3 regions of the Sedimentibacter sp. zth1 genome follow, and region 3 is predicted to be linked to each of the others. Evidence: a T-box and tRNA genes for the amino acid it is inferred to sense, from the RefSeq annotation. Region 3 holds a T-box; the other regions hold tRNA genes.

What was found. A T-box is a leader RNA that pairs with one kind of tRNA and senses whether it is charged. The one in region 3 lies ahead of ileS (isoleucine--tRNA ligase), so its partner is inferred to be a tRNA-Ile.
Region 1: it encodes a tRNA-Ile, which carries the amino acid that the T-box ahead of ileS (isoleucine--tRNA ligase) is inferred to sense. The anticodon was not compared.
Region 2: it encodes a tRNA-Ile, which carries the amino acid that the T-box ahead of ileS (isoleucine--tRNA ligase) is inferred to sense. The anticodon was not compared.

The regions. Positions count from the first base shown of each region.
Region 1 covers NZ_CP071445.1:1,362,929-1,373,068, forward strand. The annotation lists gene gpr (GPR endopeptidase) at 1-603, opposite strand, end outside; gene rpsT (30S ribosomal protein S20) at 781-1,044, shown strand; gene fni (type 2 isopentenyl-diphosphate Delta-isomerase) at 1,143-2,171, opposite strand; gene holA (DNA polymerase III subunit delta) at 2,213-3,241, opposite strand; gene JYG23_RS06850 (DNA internalization-related competence protein ComEC/Rec2) at 3,231-5,600, opposite strand; gene JYG23_RS06855 (ribonuclease H-like domain-containing protein) at 5,689-6,651, shown strand; tRNA gene JYG23_RS06860 (tRNA-Phe) at 6,875-6,950, opposite strand; tRNA gene JYG23_RS06865 (tRNA-Ile) at 6,956-7,032, opposite strand; tRNA gene JYG23_RS06870 (tRNA-Ile) at 7,060-7,136, opposite strand; tRNA gene JYG23_RS06875 (tRNA-Pro) at 7,149-7,225, opposite strand; tRNA gene JYG23_RS06880 (tRNA-Trp) at 7,270-7,345, opposite strand; tRNA gene JYG23_RS06885 (tRNA-Ile) at 7,356-7,432, opposite strand; tRNA gene JYG23_RS06890 (tRNA-Ser) at 7,463-7,552, opposite strand; tRNA gene JYG23_RS06895 (tRNA-Ser) at 7,578-7,666, opposite strand; tRNA gene JYG23_RS06900 (tRNA-Lys) at 7,668-7,743, opposite strand; tRNA gene JYG23_RS06905 (tRNA-Gln) at 7,764-7,838, opposite strand; tRNA gene JYG23_RS06910 (tRNA-Arg) at 7,844-7,920, opposite strand; tRNA gene JYG23_RS06915 (tRNA-Gly) at 7,935-8,008, opposite strand; tRNA gene JYG23_RS06920 (tRNA-Gly) at 8,041-8,115, opposite strand; tRNA gene JYG23_RS06925 (tRNA-Tyr) at 8,130-8,214, opposite strand; tRNA gene JYG23_RS06930 (tRNA-Thr) at 8,307-8,382, opposite strand; tRNA gene JYG23_RS06935 (tRNA-Asp) at 8,406-8,482, opposite strand; tRNA gene JYG23_RS06940 (tRNA-Val) at 8,502-8,577, opposite strand; tRNA gene JYG23_RS06945 (tRNA-Glu) at 8,596-8,670, opposite strand; tRNA gene JYG23_RS06950 (tRNA-Met) at 8,679-8,754, opposite strand; tRNA gene JYG23_RS06955 (tRNA-Leu) at 8,771-8,859, opposite strand; tRNA gene JYG23_RS06960 (tRNA-Asn) at 8,867-8,941, opposite strand; rRNA gene rrf (5S ribosomal RNA) at 8,948-9,064, opposite strand; rRNA gene JYG23_RS06970 (23S ribosomal RNA) at 9,282-10,140, opposite strand, start outside.
Region 2 covers NZ_CP071445.1:1,375,296-1,385,435, forward strand. The annotation lists tRNA gene JYG23_RS06975 (tRNA-Ala) at 288-363, opposite strand; rRNA gene JYG23_RS06980 (16S ribosomal RNA) at 522-2,033, opposite strand; tRNA gene JYG23_RS06985 (tRNA-Phe) at 2,354-2,429, opposite strand; tRNA gene JYG23_RS06990 (tRNA-Ile) at 2,442-2,518, opposite strand; tRNA gene JYG23_RS06995 (tRNA-Ile) at 2,550-2,626, opposite strand; tRNA gene JYG23_RS07000 (tRNA-Pro) at 2,641-2,717, opposite strand; tRNA gene JYG23_RS07005 (tRNA-Ser) at 2,732-2,820, opposite strand; tRNA gene JYG23_RS07010 (tRNA-Lys) at 2,825-2,900, opposite strand; tRNA gene JYG23_RS07015 (tRNA-Lys) at 2,934-3,009, opposite strand; tRNA gene JYG23_RS07020 (tRNA-Arg) at 3,046-3,122, opposite strand; tRNA gene JYG23_RS07025 (tRNA-Thr) at 3,137-3,212, opposite strand; tRNA gene JYG23_RS07030 (tRNA-Asp) at 3,236-3,312, opposite strand; tRNA gene JYG23_RS07035 (tRNA-Val) at 3,332-3,407, opposite strand; tRNA gene JYG23_RS07040 (tRNA-Glu) at 3,426-3,500, opposite strand; tRNA gene JYG23_RS07045 (tRNA-Met) at 3,522-3,598, opposite strand; tRNA gene JYG23_RS07050 (tRNA-Met) at 3,608-3,683, opposite strand; tRNA gene JYG23_RS07055 (tRNA-Leu) at 3,700-3,788, opposite strand; tRNA gene JYG23_RS07060 (tRNA-Asn) at 3,796-3,870, opposite strand; rRNA gene rrf (5S ribosomal RNA) at 3,877-3,993, opposite strand; rRNA gene JYG23_RS07070 (23S ribosomal RNA) at 4,211-7,140, opposite strand; rRNA gene JYG23_RS07075 (16S ribosomal RNA) at 7,600-9,111, opposite strand; gene JYG23_RS07080 (glycosyl hydrolase family 18 protein) at 9,891-10,140, opposite strand, start outside.
Region 3 covers NZ_CP071445.1:1,647,331-1,657,470, forward strand. The annotation lists gene JYG23_RS08280 (amidohydrolase family protein) at 1-141, opposite strand, end outside; gene JYG23_RS08285 (class I SAM-dependent methyltransferase) at 266-1,063, opposite strand; gene ileS (isoleucine--tRNA ligase) at 1,129-4,248, opposite strand; T-box leader at 4,300-4,531, opposite strand; gene JYG23_RS08295 (small, acid-soluble spore protein, alpha/beta type) at 4,667-4,912, shown strand; gene JYG23_RS08300 (FAD-dependent oxidoreductase) at 4,996-6,534, shown strand; gene JYG23_RS08305 (WG repeat-containing protein) at 6,602-8,488, opposite strand; gene JYG23_RS08310 (bifunctional 5,10-methylenetetrahydrofolate dehydrogenase/5,10-methenyltetrahydrofolate cyclohydrolase) at 8,775-9,626, opposite strand; gene JYG23_RS08315 (RidA family protein) at 9,784-10,140, opposite strand, start outside.

The DNA of each region.
Region 1 (10,140 bases), 280 kb from region 3:
CATATTGCCTATACCTGAGCCTGGTTCAATTCCAGCATTTGTTAATTGTATAACTGAACATAATCTTTTCATCTTCCTAGAAGCTAATGCATCTATTGCAATAATAAGTGTAGGTTTTATTTTTTCAATAACACCCTTTATAGTATTTTGTGTTTCTATCCCTGTAACTCCCATTACACCTGGAACTAAAATAGCTAGCTCATTATAGTCATCATCAAAATCTTTTTTATATGCTTTAAAAAATTGTCTAGTAACTTTTATTTTATCAATTGTTCTCGGTCCTAAAGAATCCGCTGTTACTCTTCTATTACCTAGTCCAACTACCAATATATGTTCTCTATCAATATCTATAATCTCTTTTAAATTACTTGATAATGTTTCTATAATTTCTTGTCTTTTATCTTTATCCATATGTTTAAAGCTTGGAGTTTCATAGGTTACATACTTGCCTATCTTTTTACCTACAACTTTTTGTGCTTCTTCATCTGTAATCTCAATTTTTACAAGTTCTCCATATTTTAAATTTTTTGTTTCAAGTATAACTCCATCGCAATTTTTAGCCAAACCTTCGTGGGCTTCATAGGCTAAGTCTGTTCTATACATATAAGTTCCTCCAAAATAATTTGTTCTCTATTTATTATTCATTTTTTTTATTTTTTTATACTTTTCTCTTGATTTTTGTTTGAGAAACTTGTATAATTGGTATGCTATGTTTAATAAATTGTAATATTGAATATTAAAATATTAAAATATTAAATCTCATCAGGGGAGGTGAAACATTTGGCAAACATTAAATCAGCAAAAAAAAGAATTTTAGTTATTGATAAAAAAACTGCTATAAACAAAGTTAGAAAATCAGAAATAAAAACTTATATTAAAAAATTCGAAACTGCTATTGAAAGCGGTGACGTTGAAAAAGCGAAGGAATATTTAAAAGAAGTTGAAGCTAAATTAGATAGAGCTGCTGCTAAAAACACTATTCACAAACACGCAGCTGCTAGAAAAGTTAGTAGATTACAACAAAGATTAAATAAAATAGCTTAATCATAAAAGGGCTGTAACATTAAATGTTAAGCCCATTTTTATTATAATTAAATATATATAAAGTCTTATACATCTTTAATAATCAAATATTTATAAGACTACTTTCTAATATTTTGCCATTCTAAAAGCTCACCCTTGATAACCTTGTCACATATAGTTAATTCACTTATACAAGATGAATTTGTAAGTAACATAATTTTCTTCAAATTACTTTTTAATTCTTCTATCCAGTCATTTATATTAACATTTTTAAAATATTGTTTCAATATTTCTCCAGATATACCTACCATTTTAGCACCCATTGATAAACACTTTGCAATATCAAAAGAATTTTTTATTCCTCCTGATACTATAAATCCATTTAGTCCAGCTATATTTGCTTCAACCATAGAATATGCTGTTGGTATTCCCCAATTGATTAATGAATTATCAATAACTTTACTATGTCTTGAATATTCTATATCTATAAAATTTGTACCTCCTGCTCCACTAATATCAATGTATTTAATATCCATACTCATAAGCTCTTTTATAGTTTCAAGGCTCATACCACAACCAACCTCTTTTACAATCACTGGTACATTTATACCTTCTTTTAAATTTATTATATTTTCTCTTATATTTTCGAATGTAGTATCTCCCTCTTTCATACTGATTTCCTGGGCTACATTCAAATGCAATTGTAAAGCATCCGCCTCTATCATCTCAACAGCAATTTTAGCATCTTCTAAAGAACAATTAGCAGATAAATTGCCAATAACTACTCCTTCAGGATTAATTTTTCTAACTATACTATATGTTTCAAAAAGATTTTTATCTTCAACTCCAGCCTTTTGAGAACCAACCGCAATTGGTATGTCAGCGTCACGTGAAACTCTTCCTAATATTTCGTTTATTTTCAAAACGTCTTTATGTCCACCTGTCATAGCGTTTATAAAAATTGGTGCGCTAATTTTCTTACCTAAAAAAGTTGTATTTATTTCAATATCTTGAAGGTTATATTTAGGTAATGCCTTGTGAATAAGTACTATATCATCAAGACCTGTTTTAGTATTATTGTTACTTTCCTTAAGTGCATATTTTATATGGTCTAATTTTCTCTTACTTCTAATTAAGTTGTTATCCATTTTATTCTCTATTCTAAATTAATTTATATTGTATTACTTCTTTAAAAAGAATTACATATTATTTCTAATCCAACTGTCTTATCTATTAACCCCGTTTTAATTTGTCTGTCAATATTTAAAAGAGTATTCAGTATTTTTTCAGTTTTATCCATACTTATATTTTTAGATAAACTACTAAGTTTCTTCGCTATAAACGGCTTTATTTTCATAGTATCAGAAACTTGAGAAGATGAGTAACCTTTTTTGTATAATATTTGATATTGATAAATCATTCTAACCTGCCTTGTTATCATATGCATAATAAATAGCTCAGCCACACCATTTATTAACATGTTTCCTAGCATTTTATTTGCTTCTTTTTTCTTACCGTCACATATAAAATCAACAAGTCTAAAAATATTACTATCAAGAGATTTTATTAAAAGAGCATCAATAACTTCTCTATTTACTTCGCCTTCATCTAATGTATATGATGCAATTTTATGAATTTCATTATTTACATCATACAAATCAACTGTACTTTCATAATCTAAATAACCACAGTTTGTTGCAATATAGCTTGCATTCGATGATGTAATTTTAACTGAATTTTTTTTAAAACCTTCTACTATATAGTTAGTTAACTCACCTTCATCTAATTTTTTAATTTCATATATTGCTTTATTTTCTTTGATTATTTTTACCAATTTTTTTCTATTATCAGGTTTTTTGCCTTTTAAAATAAATAATACTATCGTAGTATCTATGTTATCTTTTGTTAATTTAATAAGCTTTTCCTCTATGCTTTTATTAATAGAACCAGATGAAGTTAAAAAATCACTATCATCAACAATAATTACTTTTTTATCAGACATAAAAGGAAAAGTTGCAACTGTTTCTATAAATTCATTTTCCTTATCATCAATTTTTTCAAATTTAGTAAAATTCAATTCTCTTAAATTTTTAGAAACAAATTTATTGATTACACTTTTTATGGCATTATCAATTAGAAAGGTTTCATTTCCATATATTATATTGAAACAAAATAAATCTTCTTTTTTTATATTATTTATTAATTCTTTATAACTCATATTTTCCCTCATATCTTTTATCTAAAATATAATTTTTATAAAACATTACATATACTAATAATATAACAAATATATATAAATTCAATAAAAAATATAATTTATATATTTCATTCATATTTTCAGAATGATTGCCCTTATAGGTATTATAATATATTTCATCATTAATTTCCATAATATTAATTTCACCATTAGTAAAAGTTGATAAAATATCTGAACCTATATCATTATATTTATCAATAACCTCCTGATGTGGAATACCATAATTATTTTTACCATATGAAAATACTGCAATATCAGGATTAACTGCTTGTACAAATTCAGTAGTAGAAGAAGTTTTACTTCCATGATGAGGAACAATTAAAACATTTATATCTTCCAATCTATCTAGAATCTGCCTTTCAGCCTCCTTTTCGATATCCCCAGTAATAAGTATTTTTATTTTTCCACACTTTACTAAATATACATTGGACATGTTATTTTCATTATTAGACTTAAAACCGATTTTAGGCCATAATATATCAATTTTAAATTCATTATCTATAATTATACTATCTGTATTGTTTAAAAGATTACAATGGCAATTTATTAGATTCTTGTCGTCTTCGGAACTAGAATATACATTACCAACTTTAGAACTACTTAATATTTCATTAACACCACTATAATGATCTATGTGCCAGTGGCTAATAAATATTGATTTTATATCATTAAAACCATTTTTGAGTATATAAGGTGCACAAACATATTTGCCAATATTATCTGAATTGCTACCCGCGTCAAATATCAAATTTATATCATTGTGTCTTAGGATAATAAATACGCCTTGTGAAACATCAACTATATTAAGTCTTGTTCCATCTAAACTTAGCGGTATAATGAAAAAATTGATGCAGTAGTATACTATAAAAGTTGCAAATAAAATACGCTTGTAACTGCATTTTTTATTATTTATTATAAATAGTATTAAAGCTAAGAAAACATAGTAAAAAAAGCAAGTTAAAAGCCTCATAGAGGGTATTTTAACACCTGCAATACTACTTTTAGAACCCCAATCTATTACATACCTAATAACATTGAATACATAATCATATATCTTTAAAGGTAAGACAAGTGTATATACACATAAAAAACCTACACCAACAGAAATAAATGCAATAACAATAAGTACACTAAAAATAGGAACTAATGCTATATTGTATAAAATGCCCAACAATGAAAGATAATTAAAATAGTACGACATAATAGGAAGTGTGAATAATTGTAAAAAAATATATAAATAAATGCTAGAAATAATGGTATTCTTAGATTTCAATTTATCCTTAACATACTTATTAAAAATAATTAAGCAAAATGCAGCGGTAAACGACAATTGAAAACCTACATCAAATAAATAAAATGGGTTTACCACTAATAATATAAAGGCTGCTATAACAATTGAGTTAATAGTATTATATTTTCTATACAATAACTCTGCTCCAAACACGAACGTAAACATTATTAAACTTCTAAGAACAGACACTGGAAATCCTATCAAAAACCCATAGCACCACAAAAATCCCCATGTTAAAAACCAGCTAATCTTTTTGTTAAACCCAATCATACAAAATAATTTTATTAAGAAGCCGTATAATATACCTATATGCAAACCAGAGACAGCAAATATATGTGCCAGGCCAGTTCTTTGTATACTTTTATATAAATCATCATCTAAGTATTTCTTATCTCCTAACAAAATTGATAATATAATATTTGCATTTTTTTCATTAAGATTTGAATAAAACAATTTTTCGACAAATCCTTTAAAATTATTTACTATAGTATTGACTTTTGAATAATCCTTTTTTATAAGGTTGGGTTTTGTATTTGCAAATAAGTTTACAAATATTTTTTTAGTTCGAAGCGATTTTTTATAATTAAAAAGCAAAAAATTCTTAGATTCTTGAATTTTAGATACGCTAACGTTAATTTTATGAATTGAATTTATTTCGATTTTATTTTCTTTTTTTATGTATAGAATTGATTTTTCATGTATATTTTTTCCGTTTAGACATATTACATTAACATTATAGCTAATAAATTCAGATTCTTTGTCATCTTTAATAACATTCTTTATTTCTACAATTACATTAACATCATCATTAAGATATTGTGTTAAAATAGATTTTGAATTATAATTAATACATACAACAGACAAAACCGCAAATAAAATTATTAAAAAACACGCTACATATTTTTTTGTCGTAACAATACCCAGTGCAAAAAATATTAGACTTAAAATTATTGCAGTTTTATAGTTTAAATATAAACATACTATTATACTCAAAACATATGCAACGAAATAAATTACAAAATAATACATATTTATACCCCCGTATTTATATTACCAAATTATTCTACATAAAGCAACTTATTAGGGGAAACAAAAACTGTTTATAGGACGGATTAAAATGATTAGTAAAAAAATTATTGAAGATTATAATTTAAATAATAAATTTATAGAAGAGATATTTAATGACAGTGTTTACTTAGACATTGAAACATCTGGATTATCTGCTGTTACGAGTGAAATTGTTTCTATAACATTTTTGATAGTTGAAAATAATAAAAAAATTATCTATCAAACATTTTCTATAAATGAACAGGAAGAATTAGAATCATTGTTTTTCCTTATGAGTAAAATATATACAAAAAAATATATCATAACATATAACGGGAAATCATTTGATATAACATATTTGAATAAAAAATTTGAAAAATACAATATAGATTTTAATTTAAATAATCTACATAGTATTGATTTGTATAAAGATATGCTGAATTTTAAAAATAAGATTAATATTGCAAATAATAAGCTTAAAACTGTTGAAAAATATTTTAAGATATTTAGAGAAGACACATTGTCTGGCAAAGATGTAATAACCTTGTATGAAGCATATAAAATTCATAAAAAAGATGAGCACAGAGATTTAATACTTTTGCATAATTTTGAAGATGTTTACTATCTTCCAATAATATTTGATAATATTTTGAATTCATATGATAAAATATTTTATTCCAAAACATTAGGTATATTGAAAGTTAATAAAAAAGATATTAGTATATCAAACAAGGCAATAAAAATTAAATTTTTAAATATAACTGATTACAAATTGGATTACAACTCAAATAAACTTTGCTATAAATTAAATTTCAAAAGTCAAACATCTATAACAAAATTAGATATTTTGATTTCTCTATATAAAAGCGATAGCGATAATTATATATTATTTATAGATAATAATGAAATAAAATTGATGAACTTTAACACATTGCCTAATTTAAAAGATAATATTGTGCCAATAGTAATTAATGGAACTCTATTATTTGAAAATGTATGTAGTATTATTGAAAAGGCATTAAAAGATATTTAAAAAATTAAATATTATTGTAATAAAAAAGTTACTACGCAACTCCGCTAGGGGGACCAATGTCCCCCTTCGGCGTAAAAATGCTTATGAAATAGGCATTTTTACTGAGCACTCCCCTTAAAGGCAAGGACGTCCCGTCCTTTGCAATCCTCGTTTTTTATATACTAAAAGTAGACTTTCCCAGTATATAAAAAACGTTGATTAAAAATAATCAACGTTTTTACTATGGTGCCCAAAGGCGGAATCGAACCACCGACACGGGGATTTTCAGTCCCCTGCTCTACCGACTGAGCTATCTGGGCAAACATGGTGGGCCTTCAAGGATTCGAACCTTGGACCTACCGGTTATGAGCCGGGCGCTCTAACCAACTGAGCTAAAAGCCCAAAATATTAATATATTTTGGAAAAATGTGGTGGGCCTGGATGGACTCGAACCATCGACCTCACGCTTATCAGGCGTGCGCTCTAACCACCTGAGCTACAAGCCCACATTTAAATACTGGTCGGGGCGGCAGGATTTGAACCCGCGGCCCTCTGGTCCCAAACCAGATGCGCTACCAAACTGCGCTACGCCCCGAAATACTATTATTTAATTATTATCCTGTTTTTGCTTAATAAAATTGGCAGGGGTGGCAGGACTTGAACCCACGACACATGGTTTTGGAGACCATTGTTCTACCAACTGAACTACACCCCTATGGTGTAAATGGTGGGCCTTCAAGGATTCGAACCTTGGACCTACCGGTTATGAGCCGGGCGCTCTAACCAACTGAGCTAAAGGCCCAAAATATTACAAAATATTTTGGTATAAATATGGCGGAGAAGGAGGGATTTGAACCCTCGCATCCTTATCGGATCTACACCCTTAGCAGGGGCGCCTCTTCAGCCACTTGAGTACTTCTCCATATATATTTTTATAACTATTAAATTGGCGGAGAGGGTGGGATTCGAACCCACGTGGGCTTACACCCTAACGGTTTTCAAGACCGCCCCGTTATGACCGCTTCGGTACCTCTCCGTGGTGATCCATCCGCGATTCGAACGCGGGACACCCTGATTAAAAGTCAGGTGCTCTGCCAGCTGAGCTAATGGATCACTATATTAATTTTTAAAAATGGCTGGAGTAGCAGGATTTGAACCTACGAATGCTAGAGTCAAAGTCTAGTGCCTTACCGCTTGGCTATACCCCAACTTATGGTGAACCAGAAGGGAGTCGAACCCCCGGCACACGGCTTAGAAGGCCGTTGCTCTATCCAGCTGAGCTACTGGTCCATAAATTTTTTTAATGGAGCGGGTGAAGGGAATCGGACCCTCGCAACCAGCTTGGAAGGCTGGGGCTCTACCACTGAGCTACACCCGCATTATATGCGTTTTAACATTTTTTGTTACTTTTGGAGCGGAAGACGAGATTCGAACTCGCGACCCTCGCCTTGGCAAGGCGATGCTCTACCACTGAGCCACTTCCGCATTTTAAACTTAATTGGTGGGAAGGACTGGATTCGAACCAGTGAAGGCGTTGCCAACGGATTTACAGTCCGTCCCCTTTAGCCACTCGGGAACCCTCCCATATTTTCAGTAAAATTATTTTCCGCAACATGGCTTACGCCGTTGCGTCTTTCGCATTGTGTATTGAAATTACTCCGTAATTTCTGCGAAAATGGAGCTGGTGAAAGGACTTGAACCCTCAACCTACTGATTACAAGTCAGTTGCTCTACCAATTGAGCTACACCAGCATGTATCTTGTTTTTATTGAAAATGGCGACTTGGATGGGGTTCGAACCCACGACCTCCAGCGTGACAGGCTGGCATTCTAACCAACTGAACTACCAAGCCACATTCAATTTTGTAAAAATGGTGGAAACAATAGGGCTCGAACCTATGACCCCCTGCTTGTAAGGCAGATGCTCTCCCAACTGAGCTATGCTTCCATGTTTTTTATTTTGTAATGGTGACCCTACCGAGACTCGAACTCGGGTTACTTCCGTGAAAGGGAAGTGTCTTAACCGCTTGACCATAGGGCCTTTTATTTTGGTAGCGGGGACAGGATTCGAACCTATGACCTTCGGGTTATGAGCCCGACGAGCTTCCAGCTGCTCCACCCCGCGACAAATTAATTTAAAATGGTACCGAAGACCAGACTTGAACTGGTACGTTCTTTAGGGAACGCAGGATTTTAAGTCCTGTGCGTCTGCCAATTCCGCCACTCCGGCACATTCATGGCTCCGAGGGTGGGGCTCGAACCCACGACCTACCGGTTAACAGCCGGTTGCTCCACCATTGAGCTACCTCGGAATATCAATCTGGCGATGTCTTACTTTCCCAGGCAGTCACCCACCAAGTATCATCAGCGCTAAAGAGCTTAACTTCCGTGTTCGGAATGGGAACGGGTGTGTCCTCTTTGCTATTATCACCAGATTAGTATAACTCGTAATTTAAAAATTACTTCGTTATATTGTATATTAAGTTATCATTAAATTGAAAGTTTGAACTTTCAAAATTGTATAGGAAAAACTTTTCGAGATTTGTCCGACTGTATCACAAATCTATTTACTCACTTACGTTCGTATAGATTTGGATTTCGCTGGATCTGACCTACCATCCATTTGAGAATCAAATGGGGTTAGGATCATTATTGGTCAAGACCTCGACCTATTAGTATCACTCAGCTGAATACATTGCTGCACTTACACCTGTGACCTATCTACCTGTTAGTCTTTCAGGGGTCTTACTTACTTACGTAATGGGAAATCTTATCTTAAGGTTTGTTTCGCGCTTAGATGCCTTCAGCGCTTATCAATTCCAGACTTAGCTACTCAGCCGTGCTCCTGGCGGAACAACTGATTCACCATAGGTCTGTCCATCCCGGTCCTCTCGTACTAAGGACAGCTCCCTTCAAATTTCCTACGCCCACGACGGATAGGGACCGAACTGTCTCACGACGTTCTGAACCCAGCTCGCGTGCCTCTTTAATGGGCGAACAGCCCAACCCTTGGGACCTGCTTCAGCCCCAGGATGAGACGAGCCGACATCGAGGTGCCAAACCTCCCCGTCGATGTGGACTCTTGGGGGAGATAAGCCTGTTATCCCCAGGGTAGCTTTTATCCGTTAAGCGATGGCCCTTCCATTCGGCGCCACCGGATCACTAAGTCCAACTTTCGTTCCTGCTCGACATGTACGTCTTGCAGTCAAGCTTCCTTCTGCCTTTACACTCTTCGCACGATTTCCGACCGTGCTGAGGAAACCTTTGAGCGCCTCCGTTACTCTTTCGGAGGCGACCGCCCCAGTCAAACTGCCCAACTGACAGTGTCCATATACTGGATCACAGTATCATGTTAGAAATTCAGTATCAATAGAGTGGTATCCCAACAGCGACTCCACACATACTGGCGTACATGTTTCTTAGTCTCCCACCTATCCTGTACAATTAATACCGAATTCCAATGTCAGCCTGCAGTAAAGCTCCATGGGGTCTTTCCGTCCTGCCGCGGGTA
Region 2 (10,140 bases), 270 kb from region 3:
TTAATCATCAGTTTAATTGTGCGTCTTCACACAACTATTTTTTGGTTACTCTTGTAATTAATATTTGCTTCCGCTTATATTTTTTACTTAGTTTTATTGTTTTTTTTGATGTTTTTCTCTCGTTTCAAACTTGTTCTTTTTAATTTATACTTCGTTGATCGTCTTCTCTGGTGCTCACATATTATTCATATGCTTTGCTCCTCGACTCCTCTCGCCTTGTCTAAATCAAAAATTACTTCGTTTGTTTTTTCCTATACAATTTTCAAAGTTCAGCGATTTACTTTTATTGGTGGAGATGAGGAGAGTCGAACTCCTGACCCCCTGCTTGCAAGGCAGGTGCTCTCCCATCTGAGCTACACCCCCACATCAGCAAATCTTTTATCCACTACTCAAATTCTCACTTGAGTAGCAATGAAACAGCATAAGTTCCTTGTTTCGAACATGCCTTTCTGGCGTTCAAACCAGAAAAGCGACATTGAAACAAAATGTATTACTTTACATTTTGTTTTCTGTCTCCTTAGAAAGGAGGTGATCCAGCCGCACCTTCCGATACGGCTACCTTGTTACGACTTCACCCTAGTCATTAATCCTACCTTAGGCGCCTGCCTCCAAATGGTTAGCTCAGCGACTTTGGGTATTATCAACTTCCATGGTGTGACGGGCGGTGTGTACAAGACCCGGGAACGCATTCACCGCGACGTTCTGATTCGCGATTACTAGCAACTCCGACTTCATGTAGGCGAGTTGCAGCCTACAATCCGAACTGGGATCGGTTTATTAGGTTTGGCTCCAGCTCACGCTTTCGCTTCCCTTTGTTCCGACCATTGTAGCACGTGTGTAGCCCAAGACATAAGGGGCATGATGATTTGACGTCATCCCCACCTTCCTCCGGTTTGTCACCGGCAGTCTCACTAGAGTGCCCATCTTTCATGCTGGCAACTAATGATAAGGGTTGCGCTCGTTGCGGGACTTAACCCAACATCTCACGACACGAGCTGACGACAACCATGCACCACCTGTCTCCCTTGCTTCCGAAGAAGAGAGCACATTTCTGCACTTGTCAAGGGGATGTCAAGCCTTGGTAAGGTTCTTCGCGTTGCTTCGAATTAAACCACATGCTCCGCTGCTTGTGCGGGTCCCCGTCAATTCCTTTGAGTTTCAGTCTTGCGACCGTACTCCCCAGGCGGAGTGCTTATTGCGTTAGCTCCGGCACTGACCTCTCGGCCAACACCTAGCACTCATCGTTTACGGCGTGGACTACCAGGGTATCTAATCCTGTTCGCTCCCCACGCTTTCGTGTCTCAGCGTCAGTTACAGTCCAGTAAGTCGCCTTCGCCACTGGTGTTCCTCCTAATATCTACGCATTTCACCGCTACACTAGGAATTCCACTTACCTCTCCTGCACTCAAGTTACGCAGTTTCAAATGCTTACGAGGGTTTAGCCCTCGCCTTTCACATCTGACATACGTTACCGCCTACTCACCCTTTACGCCCAGTAAATCCGGACAACGCTCGCCCCCTACGTATTACCGCGGCTGCTGGCACGTAGTTAGCCGGGGCTTCCTCCTTTGGTACCGTCATTTTTTTCTTCCCAAAGGACAGAGCTTTACGATCCGAAAACCTTCTTCGCTCACGCGGCGTCGCTGCATCAGGCTTGCGCCCATTGTGCAATATTCCCCACTGCTGCCTCCCGTAGGAGTTTGGACCGTGTCTCAGTTCCAATGTGGCCGTTCACCCTCTCAGGCCGGCTATTGATCGTCGCCTTGGTAAGCCGTTACCTTACCAACTAGCTAATCAAACGCGAGCTCATCTCGTACCGATAAATCTTTGACTTATTAATCATGTGATTATTAAGTGTTATATGGTATTAATCCCAGTTTCCCGAGGCTATCCCTTTGTACGAGGCAGATTGCTCACGCGTTACTCACCCGTCCGCCGCTAATACTCATCCCGAAGGATTTTCTTCGCTCGACTTGCATGTGTTAGGCACGCCGCCAGCGTTCGTCCTGAGCCAGGATCAAACTCTCGTTTAATATCTGTTCTCAAGCTTACGCTTGGCATTAACTCTCGTTAATTGTTGTTGTTGTTTTTACTGTTTTTGTTCTATTTCTTATACTCTTGCGAGTACTGAAATCAAAGGTTGTTCTTATGCTGTTTTATTGTCTAAGGTTCATTTTTCAATGCTTTGCTGTCTCTCAACAGCTTTATTAGTTTACCATCTCTGTCGAAGTTTGTCAAGAACTTTTTTATTTTTTCTTAACGACTTCGTATACTAATTTTTTTTGCTTGATTAGCTTATCACAAGTATTAACTCATGTCAAGCAGTTTTTATATTTAATATTGTTGTACTAAATGGTGCCCAAAGGCGGAATCGAACCACCGACACGGGGATTTTCAGTCCCCTGCTCTACCGACTGAGCTATCTGGGCATAAATATTAGATGGTGGGCCTTCAAGGATTCGAACCTTGGACCTACCGGTTATGAGCCGGGCGCTCTAACCAACTGAGCTAAAGGCCCAAAATATTTTACAATATTTTGGTTTAAACTATGGTGGGCCTGGATGGACTCGAACCATCGACCTCACGCTTATCAGGCGTGCGCTCTAACCACCTGAGCTACAAGCCCATAATTTGCATATATGGTCGGGGCGGCAGGATTTGAACCCGCGGCCCTCTGGTCCCAAACCAGATGCGCTACCAAACTGCGCTACGCCCCGACATATTATTTAATTGGCGGAGAGGGTGGGATTCGAACCCACGTGGGCTTGCACCCTAACGGTTTTCAAGACCGCCCCGTTATGACCGCTTCGGTACCTCTCCATATTGGTGATCCATCCGCGATTCGAACGCGGGACACCCTGATTAAAAGTCAGGTGCTCTGCCGGCTGAGCTAATGGATCATATATTTGATAAATTATATCATACACTAAAGTTGGTGACCCATCAGGGATTCGAACCCTGGACACCCTGATTAAGAGTCAGGTGCTCTACCAACTGAGCTAATGAGTCAAATAAAAACCTTATGTAACTCAAAAACAAAATTTATGGTGAACCAGAAGGGAGTCGAACCCCCGGCACACGGCTTAGAAGGCCGTTGCTCTATCCAGCTGAGCTACTGGTCCACAATATTTATAAATGGAGCTGGTGAAAGGACTTGAACCCTCAACCTACTGATTACAAGTCAGTTGCTCTACCAATTGAGCTACACCAGCATGTATCTTGTTTTTATTGAAAATGGCGACTTGGATGGGGTTCGAACCCACGACCTCCAGCGTGACAGGCTGGCATTCTAACCAACTGAACTACCAAGCCACATTCAATTTTGTAAAAATGGTGGAAACAATAGGGCTCGAACCTATGACCCCCTGCTTGTAAGGCAGATGCTCTCCCAACTGAGCTATGCTTCCATGTTTTTTATTTTGTAATGGTGACCCTACCGAGACTCGAACTCGGGTTACTTCCGTGAAAGGGAAGTGTCTTAACCGCTTGACCATAGGGCCTTTTATTTTGATAATTTATTTTGGTAGCGGCGAACGGATTTGAACCGCTGACACTGCGGGTATGAACCGCATGCTCTAGCCAACTGAGCTACGCCGCCAATTTATTTTGGTAGCGGGGACAGGATTCGAACCTATGACCTTCGGGTTATGAGCCCGACGAGCTTCCAGCTGCTCCACCCCGCGACAAATTAATTATAAATGGTACCGAAGACCAGACTTGAACTGGTACGTTCTTTAGGGAACGCAGGATTTTAAGTCCTGTGCGTCTGCCAATTCCGCCACTCCGGCATATTCATGGCTCCGAGGGTGGGGCTCGAACCCACGACCTACCGGTTAACAGCCGGTTGCTCCACCATTGAGCTACCTCGGAATATCAATCTGGCGATGTCTTACTTTCCCAGGCAGTCACCCACCAAGTATCATCAGCGCTAAAGAGCTTAACTTCCGTGTTCGGGATGGGAACGGGTGTGTCCTCTTTGCTATTATCACCAGATTAGTATAACTCGTAATTTAAAAATTACTTCGTTATATTGTATATTAAGTTATCATTAAATTGAAAGTTTGAACTTTCAAAATTGTACAGGAAAAACTTTTCGAGATTTGTCCGACTGCATCACAAATCTATTTACTCACTTACGTTCGTATAGATTTGGATTTCGCTGGATCTGACCTACCATCCATTTGATTCTCAAATGGGGTTAGGATCATTATTGGTCAAGACCTCGACCTATTAGTATCACTCAGCTGAATACATTGCTGCACTTACACCTGTGACCTATCTACCTGTTAGTCTTTCAGGGGTCTTACTTACTTACGTAATGGGAAATCTTATCTTAAGGTTTGTTTCGCGCTTAGATGCCTTCAGCGCTTATCAATTCCAGACTTAGCTACTCAGCCGTGCTCCTGGCGGAACAACTGATTCACCATAGGTCTGTCCATCCCGGTCCTCTCGTACTAAGGACAGCTCCCTTCAAATTTCCTACGCCCACGACGGATAGGGACCGAACTGTCTCACGACGTTCTGAACCCAGCTCGCGTGCCTCTTTAATGGGCGAACAGCCCAACCCTTGGGACCTGCTTCAGCCCCAGGATGAGACGAGCCGACATCGAGGTGCCAAACCTCCCCGTCGATGTGGACTCTTGGGGGAGATAAGCCTGTTATCCCCAGGGTAGCTTTTATCCGTTAAGCGATGGCCCTTCCATTCGGCGCCACCGGATCACTAAGTCCAACTTTCGTTCCTGCTCGACATGTACGTCTTGCAGTCAAGCTTCCTTCTGCCTTTACACTCTTCGCACGATTTCCGACCGTGCTGAGGAAACCTTTGAGCGCCTCCGTTACTCTTTCGGAGGCGACCGCCCCAGTCAAACTGCCCAACTGACAGTGTCCATATACTGGATCACAGTATCATGTTAGAAATTCAGTATCAATAGAGTGGTATCCCAACAGCGACTCCACACATACTGGCGTACATGTTTCTTAGTCTCCCACCTATCCTGTACAATTAATACCGAATTCCAATGTCAGCCTGCAGTAAAGCTCCATGGGGTCTTTCCGTCCTGCCGCGGGTAACTCGCATCTTCACGAGTACTACAATTTCACCGGATCTATTGTTGAGACAGTGCTCAAATCGTTACACCTTTCGTGCGGGTCGGAACTTACCCGACAAGGAATTTCGCTACCTTAGGACCGTTATAGTTACGGCCGCCGTTTACTGGGGCTTAAGTTCACTGCTTCACTTACGCTTACAGCTCCCCTTAACCTTCCAGCACCGGGCAGGTGTCAGCCCCTATACTTCATCTTTCGATTTAGCAGAGACCTGTGTTTTTGGTAAACAGTCGCTTGAGCCTGTTTTCTGTGGCCCACTAAAGCTCCGGTCGTTCGACTTTCACTTCCATGGGCACCCCTTCTCCCGAAGTTACGGGGTTATTTTGCCTAGTTCCTTAACAATAGTTCTTCCGCTCATCTTTGGATTCTCTCCTTGACTACCTGTGTCGGTTTACGGTACGGGCACCTTGATCTCGATAGTGGATTTTCTTGACAGCGTAGACTCAGTTACTTCACTACTTGTTTTCGCTCCCATTCGTATCTCAGGATTATTGAAGAAACGGATTTGCCTATCTCTTCTCCCTACTTACTTAGACGTACTATTCCATCAGTACGCTAACTTATCTTTCTGTGTCCCCACTTCTCTTTTAACGATCTTCGGTGGTACTGGAATTTCCACCAGTTATCCATCGCCTACGCCTTTTGGCCTCGGCTTAGGTCCCGACTTACCCTGAGTGGACGAGCCTTCCTCAGGAATCCTTAGTCTTTCGATGGGTGAGATTCTCACTCACCTTTCGCTACTCATGCCAGCATTCTCTCTTCTGTACAATCCACAGCCTCTTTCGATGGCGCTTCGACTCGTACAGAATGCTCCTCTACCGATTGTATTAATACAATCCCACAGCTTCGGTGATAGATTTTAGCCCCGGTAATCTTCGGCGCAGGTCCACTCGACCAGTGAGCTATTACGCACTCTTTGAAAGTGTGGCTGCTTCTAAGCCAACTTCCTGGTTGTCTGTGTAGTCCTACATCCTTTTCCACTTAATCTATCTTTGGGACCTTAGCTGGTGATCTGGGCTCTTTCCCTTTTGACTATGAAACTTATCTCACATAGTCTGACTCCCAACGCTAATTTTATGGTATTCGGAGTTTGATAAGTTTCGGTAACGTATAACGTCCCTTGACTATTCAGTGCTCTACCCCCATTAATCTTACGTTAAGGCTAGCCCTAAAGCTATTTCGAGGAGAACCAGCTATCTCCAGGTTCGATTGGAATTTCACCGCTATCCACAAGTCATCCCATAGCTTTTAAACGCTAACGGGTTCGGTCCTCCACCAGATTTTACTCTAGCTTCAACCTGCTCATGGATAGGTCACCTGGTTTCGGGTCTACGACATGCAACTTTCGCCCTATTAAGACTCGCTTTCGCTTCGGCTCCTAACCTCTCAGTTATTAACCTTGCTGCATATCGTAACTCGCTGGCCCGTTCTACAAAAAGTACGCGGTCACACTCGTAGTGCTCCCACTGCTTATAAGCATAGGGTTTCAGGTTCTTTTTCACTCCCCTCCCGGGGTTCTTTTCACCTTTCCCTCACGGTACTATTTCTCTATCGGTCACTAAGTAGTATTTAGCCTTGGGAGATGGTCCTCCCTGCTTCCCACCGGATTTCTCGTGTCCTGTGGTACTCTGGATCATATCTTGCTCTTTGACTTTTTCGTCTACGTGTCTATCACACTCTTTGGAGCTTCTTTCCAGAAGTCTTTGACTATCGTCTCGGATACTTTGTTGATATGTCCGCAACCCCATGCCGAAACATGGTTTGGGCTCTACCGATTTCGCTCGCCGCTACTTTCGGTATCGTTTTTTACTTTCTCTTCCTAAGGGTACTTAGATGTTTCAGTTCCCCTCGTTCCCCACGTATGACTATTTATTCATCATACGTTACATACGGTTCTCCATATGTGAGTTTCCTCATTCGGATATCTACGGATTAATACTTGTTTGCAGTTTCCCGTAGCTTTTCGCAGCTTACCACGTCCTTCATCGGCTCTTAGTGCCAAGGCATTCGCCCTACGCTCTTTATATCTTGACCTCTTTTGCTCGGCCTTTTTCATTTATGCTTCGTTGGTCGTTTCTCAAGATGCTCATGTACAGATGTACATTCCGCTCTTTCGTTCCTTCCGCCTTGCCTAAATAAAAATTACCTTCGCAATTTTTAATCATCAGTTTAATTGTGCGTCTTCACACAACTATTTTTTTGGTTACTCTTGTAATTAATATTTGCTTCCGCTTATATTTTTTACTTAGTTTTATTGTTTTTTTGATGTTTTTCTCGTTTGTTTTTTCCTATACAATTTTCAAAGTTCAGCTTGCTTTGAACATTTTGTTGCCAAAATTTTCTCTGCATTAGTCTTAATACTCAAATTCTCACTTGAGCATCAATGAAACAGCATAAGTTCCTTGTTTCGAACATGCTTTTCTGGCGTTCAAACCAGAAAAGCGACATTGAAACAAAATGTATTACTTTACATTTTGTTTTCTGTCTCCTTAGAAAGGAGGTGATCCAGCCGCACCTTCCGATACGGCTACCTTGTTACGACTTCACCCTAGTCATTAATCCTACCTTAGGCGCCTGCCTCCAAATGGTTAGCTCAGCGACTTTGGGTATTATCAACTTCCATGGTGTGACGGGCGGTGTGTACAAGACCCGGGAACGCATTCACCGCGACGTTCTGATTCGCGATTACTAGCAACTCCGACTTCATGTAGGCGAGTTGCAGCCTACAATCCGAACTGGGATCGGTTTATTAGGTTTGGCTCCAGCTCACGCTTTCGCTTCCCTTTGTTCCGACCATTGTAGCACGTGTGTAGCCCAAGACATAAGGGGCATGATGATTTGACGTCATCCCCACCTTCCTCCGGTTTGTCACCGGCAGTCTCACTAGAGTGCCCATCTTTCATGCTGGCAACTAATGATAAGGGTTGCGCTCGTTGCGGGACTTAACCCAACATCTCACGACACGAGCTGACGACAACCATGCACCACCTGTCTCCCTTGCTTCCGAAGAAGAGAGCACATTTCTGCACTTGTCAAGGGGATGTCAAGCCTTGGTAAGGTTCTTCGCGTTGCTTCGAATTAAACCACATGCTCCGCTGCTTGTGCGGGTCCCCGTCAATTCCTTTGAGTTTCAGTCTTGCGACCGTACTCCCCAGGCGGAGTGCTTATTGCGTTAGCTCCGGCACTGACCTCTCGGCCAACACCTAGCACTCATCGTTTACGGCGTGGACTACCAGGGTATCTAATCCTGTTCGCTCCCCACGCTTTCGTGTCTCAGCGTCAGTTACAGTCCAGTAAGTCGCCTTCGCCACTGGTGTTCCTCCTAATATCTACGCATTTCACCGCTACACTAGGAATTCCACTTACCTCTCCTGCACTCAAGTTACGCAGTTTCAAATGCTTACGAGGGTTTAGCCCTCGCCTTTCACATCTGACATACGTTACCGCCTACTCACCCTTTACGCCCAGTAAATCCGGACAACGCTCGCCCCCTACGTATTACCGCGGCTGCTGGCACGTAGTTAGCCGGGGCTTCCTCCTTTGGTACCGTCATTTTTTTCTTCCCAAAGGACAGAGCTTTACGATCCGAAAACCTTCTTCGCTCACGCGGCGTCGCTGCATCAGGCTTGCGCCCATTGTGCAATATTCCCCACTGCTGCCTCCCGTAGGAGTTTGGACCGTGTCTCAGTTCCAATGTGGCCGTTCACCCTCTCAGGCCGGCTATTGATCGTCGCCTTGGTAAGCCATTACCTTACCAACTAGCTAATCAAACGCGAGCTCATCTCGTACCGATAAATCTTTGACTTATTAATCATGTGATCAATAAGTGTTATATGGTATTAATCCCAGTTTCCCGAGGCTATCCCTTTGTACGAGGCAGATTGCTCACGCGTTACTCACCCGTCCGCCGCTAATACTCGTCCCGAAAGACTTTCTTCGCTCGACTTGCATGTGTTAGGCACGCCGCCAGCGTTCGTCCTGAGCCAGGATCAAACTCTCGTTTAATATCTGTTCTCAAGCTTACGCTTGGCACTAACTCTCGTTAGTTGTTGTTGTTGTTACTGTTTTTTGTTCTATTTCTTATACTCTTGCGAGTACTGAAATCAAAGGTTGTTCTTATGCTGTTTTATTGTCTAAGGTGCGAACAAATTTCGTCAAAAATTTTAAGTCAATTTGCACTTCGCAACGGCGTTAGCCATGTTGCGGGTTCTTATAAATTATCTTTTTTAGCACTTTCTGCGTTACTTTCATTTTCCAGTGCTCGTGTATTCTTTATACACTGTGCGCTTCAAATTTCAGTTGCCTTAAAATTATCTAAAAAATATTAATTTATATTCATTTTTCAATGCTTTGCTGTCTCTCAACAGCTTTATTAGTTTACCATCTCTGTCGAAGTTTGTCAAGAACTTTTTTAAATTATTTATTTTTACATTATAACTTATTTTTCTCTTTTCGACAGCTATAATAGCTTATCATATTTTGTTTTATCTGTCAACACTTATTTTAATTTTTTATTTAACTGAAATTAATTTTTTTTGACAGCTTTAGTAGTATAACAAAAACAGATTATTTTGTCAACACTATTTTTAAATAATGTTAATTTCTCAAATATATATAATAGTTACGACTTACTTAATTTATCATATTTTTATTTGTATGTCAAGGATTTTTAAGTTTTAAAATGAAATAACATGCTTAGATTTTATTTAAAAATCCTAACATTATATAAACAAAACGCATACTATTATGAAGAATTTTTTTCATATAGTATGCGCTTATATATTCTATTCTAAACTTTGCCACATTTCTTCTGTACCAAAATTAAAAGCCCAAACACCTTTTCCTACTAAATTATATTTCTTTACTATTTCCATTCTATTACTAAGAGACGTTTCATCTTCATTCCATACTCTACACCTAACGCCATCAATCATCTTTTCACCATAGTTTTGACCTGTTGTTACATCATATGATAACTCAATACCTAATTCATCTAGCAATTTTTCTGCTGTACTTATTTTAAGAGATGTTGAT
Region 3 (10,140 bases):
AACATTCTCACAACATAAATTAAAATTATTAGTATCTATAATTTTAACTATTCTACTATTTTCTATATATATGTCTTTATTTTTATCTACTGTTGCATCATTGTTTATAATATTAGAATTTTTTAAAAGTATTTTTTTCATCTTTCCTCCATAATTAGTTATGTAATCAATTAATATATTATACCCATGTATTTTAATATAATAGTATTTATTATTAAAAAAATTATTTATTAGCTTGCTTTGACGTTTAAAAATATTCTAAATTTTATTTAGTTATAATTGATAATAAATGACTTGAGACTCCAAACATAGAGCTATCACACTCAATTTCTCTCATGATTTCAAGATAATTATCTAAATATTCTTTTGAGTTGATTTTTTCATCAAATCTATCAACTATTCTATTGATTCCTTCTACGTTTATTATTTTTTTACATTTAAGTCCTGTAGTCTCAACCTCATTCTTAAACTCATTTGCTGTATGAAAATAGCCGAAAGTAAAATGATTATTATATCTATTATTAAAGCAACCAGTTTTTAATGCTTCTAGAGCAGACTCTTTAAATTTTTTATCATCTACTTCTTTTACTTTTATAAAATCCATTATTGCTGAGTTTTTATGTATAAATACAGCAAATATCTTTCCGTCATCTTTTAAAACACGCTTTGCCTCAATTAATACCTTCCTTCTTTCTTCATAGCTTTGTATATGATATAACGGACCAAATAACAACACATAATCGAACGATTTATCATCAAATTCAATATTTGTTGCATCTCCAACATCTATAGAACCTAGTTTCACTCCAGTTTTTTGTTCTTCTTCTCTTGCTTGTTGAATATGAAGAGGTACAATATCCCTTAGATGAACGCTTAACCCCATTTTAGCTAGCCAAAATGAATAATAACCAGCACCTCCACCCATATCTAATACGCTTTTTTTATTAAAATCTATGTTTCTTACTAAAATATCCTTAGTTCTTTCAAATTCAAAGCTACACCTAGTGTATCTATCTTTTTCTCTTCCCAAATTGTAATAATCAAAAAAATCTTTATTTGGCATGATATCACCTCATTTATATAGAAAAAGTGCAATATATTTATACTATACTACACTTTTTACGTCTATTAGTTTACTTTTTCAAGTTTTATACCTGTTTCGATACCATTTAAGTTTTGAACCTCGAAACTTGTATCATCAGTTTTTGTTATTTCTATTGCCAATGTTTCAGATTTGATGAAATCTGTAAATATGTCTACTGCATTAGATATTTCTTCATTTCCATTGAAGAAAATTTTAATATTATCCATCATTTCATATCCATTAGTCTTTCTCATTTGCTGAATCTTAGATACAAACTCTCTCGCATATCCTTCATCTATAAGCTCTTTAGTTAAGTTAGTATCAATAATAACAAATAAATTGTTAGACATTTCAACATCATAACCCTCTTTTGCAGCAATTCTTATATCTAACATATCTTCTGTTATTTCAATTTCATTGCCACTAACTGCCATGTTATATACATTACCTGCTTGAACTGTAGAGATTATTTCCTTTGTATCTGCTTTTAATAGTTCTTGTGCAAATACTTTTACATCTTTACCTAATTTAGGTCCGCAAGTTTTGAAGTTTGGTTTTATAGTAAAGTTTATATATTGATTTAAGTTCTGTTCAAATAAAACTTCCTTCACATTCAATTCTTCCATAATAAGTGGTGTCATATCAGAAATTAATGCTTCATATCTACCATCTATATAGATTTTTTGAATTGGTTGTCTAACCTTGATTTTAGTAGTTTCTCTTGACGCTCTACCAAGCTTAACTAAATCTCTTACAAGGTCCATTCTCTTTTCAACATTCAAGTCTATTACTTCTTCATTAGCTATTGGATAATCAGCTAAGTGAACTGATTTTTCTCCAGTTAAATCTCTATATAATTCTTCAGCTATATATGGAGCAAATGGAGCTACAAGTTTTGATACTCCAACAAGAATTTCATAAGTTGTCACATATACTGATTTTTTATCTTCTGTTAATTCAGTTGCCCAAAATCTTCTTCTTGAACGTCTAATATACCAATTTGATAAATCTTCATTAATAAAGTCTTGAATTGCTCTTACTACTTTATTCAAGTCAAATACGTCCATGCACTCTTTAACATACTTAACTAAATTGTTGTATTTAGAAATTATCCATCTATCAAGCTCCGGTCTATCCTTTATTTCAACAAAGAATTCTCTTGGATCTACATTATCGGTATTTGCATATAGTGCAAAGAATGTATAAACATTTTTGATAGTTCCAAAGAATTTACTCAAAACTTCTTTTAATCCGTCTTCGTCAAATTTTGTTGGTGACCATGCTGGTGATACATGTAATAAGTACCATCTTAAAGCATCAGCTCCATATTTATCGAATAATTGAAATGGATCTACACCGTTTCCTTTTGATTTAGACATTTTCTTGCCAAATTTATCTAGTATCAAGTCATTTACTAAAACTCTTTTATATGGTGATACGCCTTTTACAAATGTTGATATTGCAAGTAATGAGTAGAACCATCCACGAGTTTGATCAATACCTTCACAGATAAAATCTGCTGGGAACATTTCATCAAAGTTTTCTTTGTTTTCGAATGGATAGTGCTGTTGAGCAAATGGCATTGAACCACTGTCAAACCAACAGTCAATTACATCTTTAACTCTTGTCATTGGTTTTCCACAATGAGGACAAGTTATATGAACATCATCAACAAACGGTCTGTGCAATTCTATATTTTCATCTATGTTTTCTATAGCTCTTTCAGCTAATTCTTTTCTTGAACCTATACTATCTACATGACCGCATTCGCATCTCCAAATTGGAAGTGGTGTTCCCCAGTATCTACTTCTTGATACAGCCCAATCATTTACATTTTCTAACCAGTTACCAAATCTTTTTTCTCCAACAAAATCAGGATACCATTCAACTGTTTTGTTGTTTTCAACAAGATTATCCTTTAATTTTGTCATTTGAATATACCAGCTTGGTTTTGCATAGTATAAAAGTGGAGTTTTACATCTCCAGCAGTGAGGATAATTGTGAAATACAGTTTCTTTTTTAAATAACTTGCCTTGCTCTTTTAACCAAATTAAGATATCTTTATCAGCATCCATAACAAACATACCTTTCCAAGGTGTTTGTGTAAACTTACCGGTATCATCAACTGGTTGTAAAACTGGTAAATTATATCTTTTTCCTGTGTTATAGTCATCTTCACCAAATGCAGGAGCTGTATGAACTATACCAGTACCATCTTCAGCTGTAACGTAATCTGCACATGTTACAAAAAAAGCTTTTTTATCAGCTTTTACAAAAGGCATAATTTGCTCATACTCAACAAACTCTAAGTCTTTACCTTTCATTTCTTCAAGTATTTCATAATCTACTTTTATAACTTTTTCAAGTAATGATTTGGCAAGATATAATACGTCGCCTTTTTTATCTTCTGTATCTGCTAATTTAATTTTAACATATTCCATATCAGCATGTACTGTAAGTGCAACGTTTGAAGCAAGTGTCCAAGGTGTTGTTGTCCATGCTAAGAAATATTCATTTTTTCCAACTAATTTAAACTTAACAAATGCTGTTGCAGTTTTTATTTCCTCATAGCCTTGTGCAACTTCATGAGATGCAAGACCTGTTCCACATCTAGGACAGTAAGGTAATATTTTATGTCCTTCATACATTAATCCCTCTTTAAAGAACTTATTCAATATCCACCAAACTGATTCTATATAGTTGTTGTCAAGTGTGATATATGGATTATCTAAGTCAATTAGATATGCCATACGCTCAGTCATTTGTCTCCATAATCCGCTATATGTGAATACTGACTCTCTACAATTTTCATTAAATTTATCTATGCCATAATTCTCTATATCTTGTTTGTTTTTAAGTCCTAATTTTTTTTCAACTTCGATTTCAACGGGAAGTCCATGAGTATCCCATCCGGCTTTTCTTTTTACCTGATAGCCCTCCATTGTTTTGAAACGGCATACAGAATCTTTTAAAGTTCTTGCTATAACATGGTGAATTCCCGGTCTACCATTGGCAGTTGGTGGTCCTTCATAAAAAACAAACTGCTGTTTATCTTTTCTTGTTTCAACTGCTTGATGTAGTAAATCTATATTTTCCCAGTAATTTGACATTTCTTTTTCATATTCGTTATATGGTAATTTTGATATGTCTTTAAATAATTTCATTTTTTCCTCCTATTATATATTATTATTATGCAATAAAAAAACTCCTTCATCCAAAGGGACGAAAGAGTTATATTTCCGTGGTACCACCCAAATTATACAAAACCTTAAATTTATAGATTTTGTATCACTCAACTTTATAACGATTTTCACGTAGTTTCTTACTACTATTTCAGAAACTAAGCTCATGGATGATTTTCATTATACTTAAAATTATAATCTCACACCAAAATGATTATTTCTCTTGAATTCGCTATATAATTACTATTCCAATCATAGCCTAAAATATTAATTTATATTCTAAAATAATACACCATTATTTACTAGCTGTCAAGATATTTTTTTGATTTTAGAATATAATTTTCGTAAATTTGGTTAATATATTATTGTTCTTTAGATGTAGATGAAAGGATTGATGACAATGGCAAGTAGAAATAAGTTAATTGTACCAGAATCAAAACAAGCTCTTGACATGTTAAAGATGGAAATAGCATCTGACATAGGATACACTCCTCCAAGTGATATGAAAGATAAAATGTATCCAGCACTAGTTAACGGTCTCGCAGTTAAAGAAATGGTAAGAATGGGCGAAAAAATGATAACCAACAATAAACCCTCACAATTTAAAGCACAAATAAACAAAGACTTTCATAATTTAAAGAGATAAACTGTTATTTGTTCAATAATTAGTTTATAAAAATGTTACGAGCATTGCTCGTAACATTTTTACATATGATAAAGGAGAATATTATGATTTATCAAAATAATTCGTTTTGGCATCAAACTACTTCATATAGAAATTTAAATACTAAAAATATTAGTGGCAAAAAATTTGATGTATTAATTATAGGTGCTGGTCTTTCAGGGTTAAATACTGCTTTTTTACTTATGAACAAAGGATTAAACATTGGAATCATTGACTCTACACATATAGGCTATGGGGTAAGTGGCTACTCAAATGCAAAAATAACTATACAGCATAATCTTATATATGATTATTTAATTCGCAACTTTGGTATAAGTACTGCTAAAAACTATTATAAAGCTAATTTAGATGGTTTAAATTTTTATAAAAATATAATTTACAATCTTAACATTCCATGTGATTTTCAAGAAGATTTTAGTGTTGTATACTCAAAATACAATGAAAAAGTATATGATTTAAAATCAGAAAAAGAGGCTTATGATGCAATTGGAATAAAATCTAATATAATTGATATTTATTCAATGAATTTTCCTATATCATGTGGATTAGAAGTACCAAATCAATATAAATTTAATCCGTTAAAATATTTATACTCTTTAGCTAATATTTTAAATAAAAACAATATAGACATTTATGAAAATACTAAAGCAATAGATGTTTGTTTAAATGAAAATCCTCATAAAATAATAACAAACAATGGTGACGTATTTGCAAACAAAGTAATCATTGCAACACATTTTCCACTAAAAAAATTATTAGGCTTATTCTTTATAAAACAATCTCAAGAAAAATCATATATTATTGCTTGTAAAACAAATACAAAACCATTTGATGGAATGTATATAAATATTGACAAGAACATAAGGTCTATTAGATTTCAAAAAAATATCAAAGACAGTATTTTACTTTTAGGAGGATGCAATCATCCAGTTGGAAAACCTAATAATGAAGAAAACGCATATAAAAAATTAGAGGATTTTTTGATTAAATATTTTTCTAAACATGACATACTTGCAAAATGGTCTACACAAGATTGCATGTCGCACGACCGAATTCCTTTTATAGGTCCAATAAGCAAACTGTATAAAGATATTTATGTAGCAACTGGCTTTAGCAAGTGGGGTATGACAAACTCTGCAGCGTCAGCTATCATAATAAGCAACATGATTTTAAATAATAACATCACATATTACGAAAACATTTTCAACCCTTATAGGCACTTGAATATCAATGCTACATCTGTTTTTAAGATTGGTAAAGCAAGCTATAATACACTAATAGGTTATTCAAAAAAATTGTTATTGCGTTCTAAAAAAGAAGTACTTGACTTAAAAAATGGTGATGGTACTATAATAAATTCTGGTATAACAAATATTGGCGTATTCCTTGATGACGAAGATAATTTTCATTGCATAAAACCTGTATGTACTCATCTTGGTTGCTCACTTGAATTCAACACTGAAGATAAGACTTGGGACTGCCAATGTCATGGCTCAAGGTTTGATATATTAGGTCATGTAATAGAAGGTCCAGCCACTAAGTCCCTAAAGTATGCTAAAATCAAAAGAAGTGATATATTATAATAAGAAGTTACTATGTAACTCTACTAGGGGATCAATGTCCTCCTTCGACATAAAAACACCTACTTCATTATTTTACTAAATTTAAAGATTTTGCAGTATCTCTACTAACAATATTATTTGAAATTAATTTTTCTATCAACAATTGTCCATCTTTTGTGTTTGTTTGTAAAAATTTTATAGTTATTTCAGCCATATCATTATTTGATAGTGTATTTTTATTATCTATATCTATACCCAAGCTTTGTACAAATGTCAATGTTTCATCATATTTAAAATCCACATCTTGCTTATATCCTAAATTTTCAAGCAATACTTTTACATACTGCTTATATGTCAAGTTACTAAGAGGCATAAAATTATTATTAGTGTCACCTATAAAGCCTACGCCTGGATTATCCTTTAAAAATGCCATAATATTTATTCCTTGTTTCCAACTATATCCTTTAGATTCATTAAAATTATTTTGACCAGAATAAGACAAAGCTTGTTCCTCTAACCCATTCATTCTAAGAACAATTATTGCACTTTGGATTCTAGTAGATGTTTTATTTGCATATTCTAATGTTATACCATTTCCATTTCCTTTGATCAAACCAAGCTTACCTAGAATTTTTAACTCATCACTTACAAATGGATATTTTCCTTCTTTATTTATTAATGTATAAAGATTATCTTTTTTAACAACTATCATATTGTTATTAAAAGATACTATTTCATCCCAATTATAATCTACTATAATATTTGAATTACAGTCAATAATTCCCCATTTAGAATCTTTTTTTACTGCAAAATACTTATCACCAAGCAATGCAATTTCATCATAAACATTATCAACAATTGTTTCCCCATAATTGTTGATAACTCCCCATTTATCATCTGTAAGTACAGCAATATATGGTGAATTTATATAACTTTTATAATTTGTGTACTCTATATTATTTAAAAAGTTACCATTCTTATCGATGATTTTATAACTACCTTCATTTTCTTTTACAACTGCTACATCTTTAATAAATAATGATGCATGTATATACTTGCAATCAATAATCAATTTCCCTGATTTATCTATAAATCCCCACAACTCATTTAACCTAACAGGTGCAAGATTCTCGTTAAATAATTTAGTATTTTCCCATATAGGCGAAGAAATCACATGACCAGTTTTGTCAATATATCCGTATAGCTGCTTATCACCAATTTTAGAAACTGTAAATATACTATTATTTATTTGACTAATGTAATCCCACTCTGCATCGATTATCTGATTATTTTCAGTGTTTATCACACCATATTTACCATTTAAAATAACTCTTGCTGTTCCGTCAACAAATTTTTCAACCCAGTCGTAATTTAAATCTATTACAACTTCACCGTTTTTATTTATATATCCCATTTTACCGTTTGAAGAAACTGAACATAATTCATTTGAAAATTGTCCTACACTATCCCAAACAGGTTGTATAACCACATTGCCTTGTTTATCAATAAATCCCTGCTTATTATCATTATTTGAAACCTTAGCTAATCCATCTACAAAAGGTTCAGCTTTAGTCCATAATGGTTTTATAATTATATCGCATTTTTTATCTATATATCCATACAATCCATACATATTAAATACAGCTAAATCTTCGTTAAATTCTAGTCCATAGCTAAACTGAGGATTAATAACCATTTCACCATCAATATCAACAAATCCATAAATATTTCCTTTTTTAACTAAAAACAATCCGTCAGACAGCTTTCCAATTTCAGAGTAAAGTGGATTGCAAATTAAATTGCCATCGTAATCCATAAGGCCCCACAGTCCATCCTTTTTTATTTTTATGGGTTCTTCCATGTTATCAGGCATATCAATTTCATCAAACCAATTGTATTCAACTCCATAAACACTTGTCACACATATAACGAGCATTAGACCTAATATTATAAAAAATCTATTTAATTTTTTCATAAAAGTCTCCTTTATTGATAGTTTGTTTAGCTCAATATAACATTTTGTCTGCTAAAATTCAACATTTTTCTTAATAATTAAATTAATTTATTTTTTTTGTTTAAACTTCCATTTATGTGGTATAAACTATATGACAACAAAATAGTTTTAGCAATTAAAATATAAAATGAGTTTTAACTTCCCCCCAGAATTAAAACTCATTTATTTTTTTATATTTAATTAAAAATGTTTACAACTTATATAAAATCTTTATGGTGATTTGCGACATATATTATCAATATCAAGTTTATTTAATTAAGCTTTTACAAGCTCTAACAACATGCTTTGCTAAAACTGATGTTGTAACAGAGCCAACTCCAGCTGGGACTGGTGTAACCATACTTGCAATTTCTAAGCATTCATCAGTTCTTACGTCTCCACATAGTTTTCCTTCATCATCAACATTAATTCCGACATCTATAACAACTGCATCTTCTTTAACAAATTCTTTTAAAACCAACTTAGCCTTACCTATTGCTGCTACTAACACATCAGCTTTACTAGCTACTTCAGATAAATTTTTGGTTTTTGAATGACAAATTGTTACTGTTGCATTTTTCTGTAACATTAACAATGCTTGAGGCTTTCCAACAACCATTGAACGACCTAGTACTACTACATTTTTACCTGTTAAATCAACATCATAATAATCTAAAATTTCCATAACTGCTGATGGAGTACATGGAGCAAATCCAGTTTTATCTCCTTCAGTTACCTTTGCTACATTTACAGGATTAAAGCAATCAATATCTTTATTAGGATCTACAATATATTTGATAATACTTTCGTCAAGTTGTTTAGGCAATGGTCTAAATATAAGTATCCCATGAACAGTTTCATCACTATTTGATAACTTTATTTGTTCAATAAAATCATCTTGGCTAATGTCTATAGGCAATGTTTTAACACCAGTTAAAATTCCGCATTTTGCCATTCTTTTTAAAGCTCCTCTTTCATAGGCAATATCATCTTCTCTTTCACCTACTCTAATAATTTGAAGCTTAGGTTGTATACCACTACTATTTAAATTTCGAACTTCTGATTTAACATCCTCAGTTATTTTATCTGCAACTGGTTTTCCTTTTATAAGTATGCCCATTTTTTCCTCCTCAATTGTTCAATACAAATTGTATCTTTAAAATTTAGTTAGATAAATAGAAAGTTGCAATGCAACCTTCAATATTATTAAAAAATTCAAATAAAATAAAGCACACTTCAAACTAGATTATGTCTAATTCTAAGTGTGCTTTATAAGCTTAATTAAAACTTGCTACTGCTTCTATTTCAACTAATACATTTTTAGGCAATGCACTTACTTGAACACAAGCTCTTGCTGGAAAATAATCTTTGAAGAATGTAGAATATACTTCATTAACGTCAGAAAATTTTGACATATCAGTAATAAATATGTTTGTTTTTACAACATTGTCAAAGTTCAATCCTACTTCTTCTAATATAGCTAAAATATTTTTCATGGATTGCTCAGTTTGACTTTTAAATGTATCTCCTGCAACTTCTCCTGTAGCTGGTACAACTGGAATTTGGCCAGATATGTATAATAAATCTCCAGTTCTTACAGAATGTGAGTAAGGCCCTATTGCTTTAGGAGCATT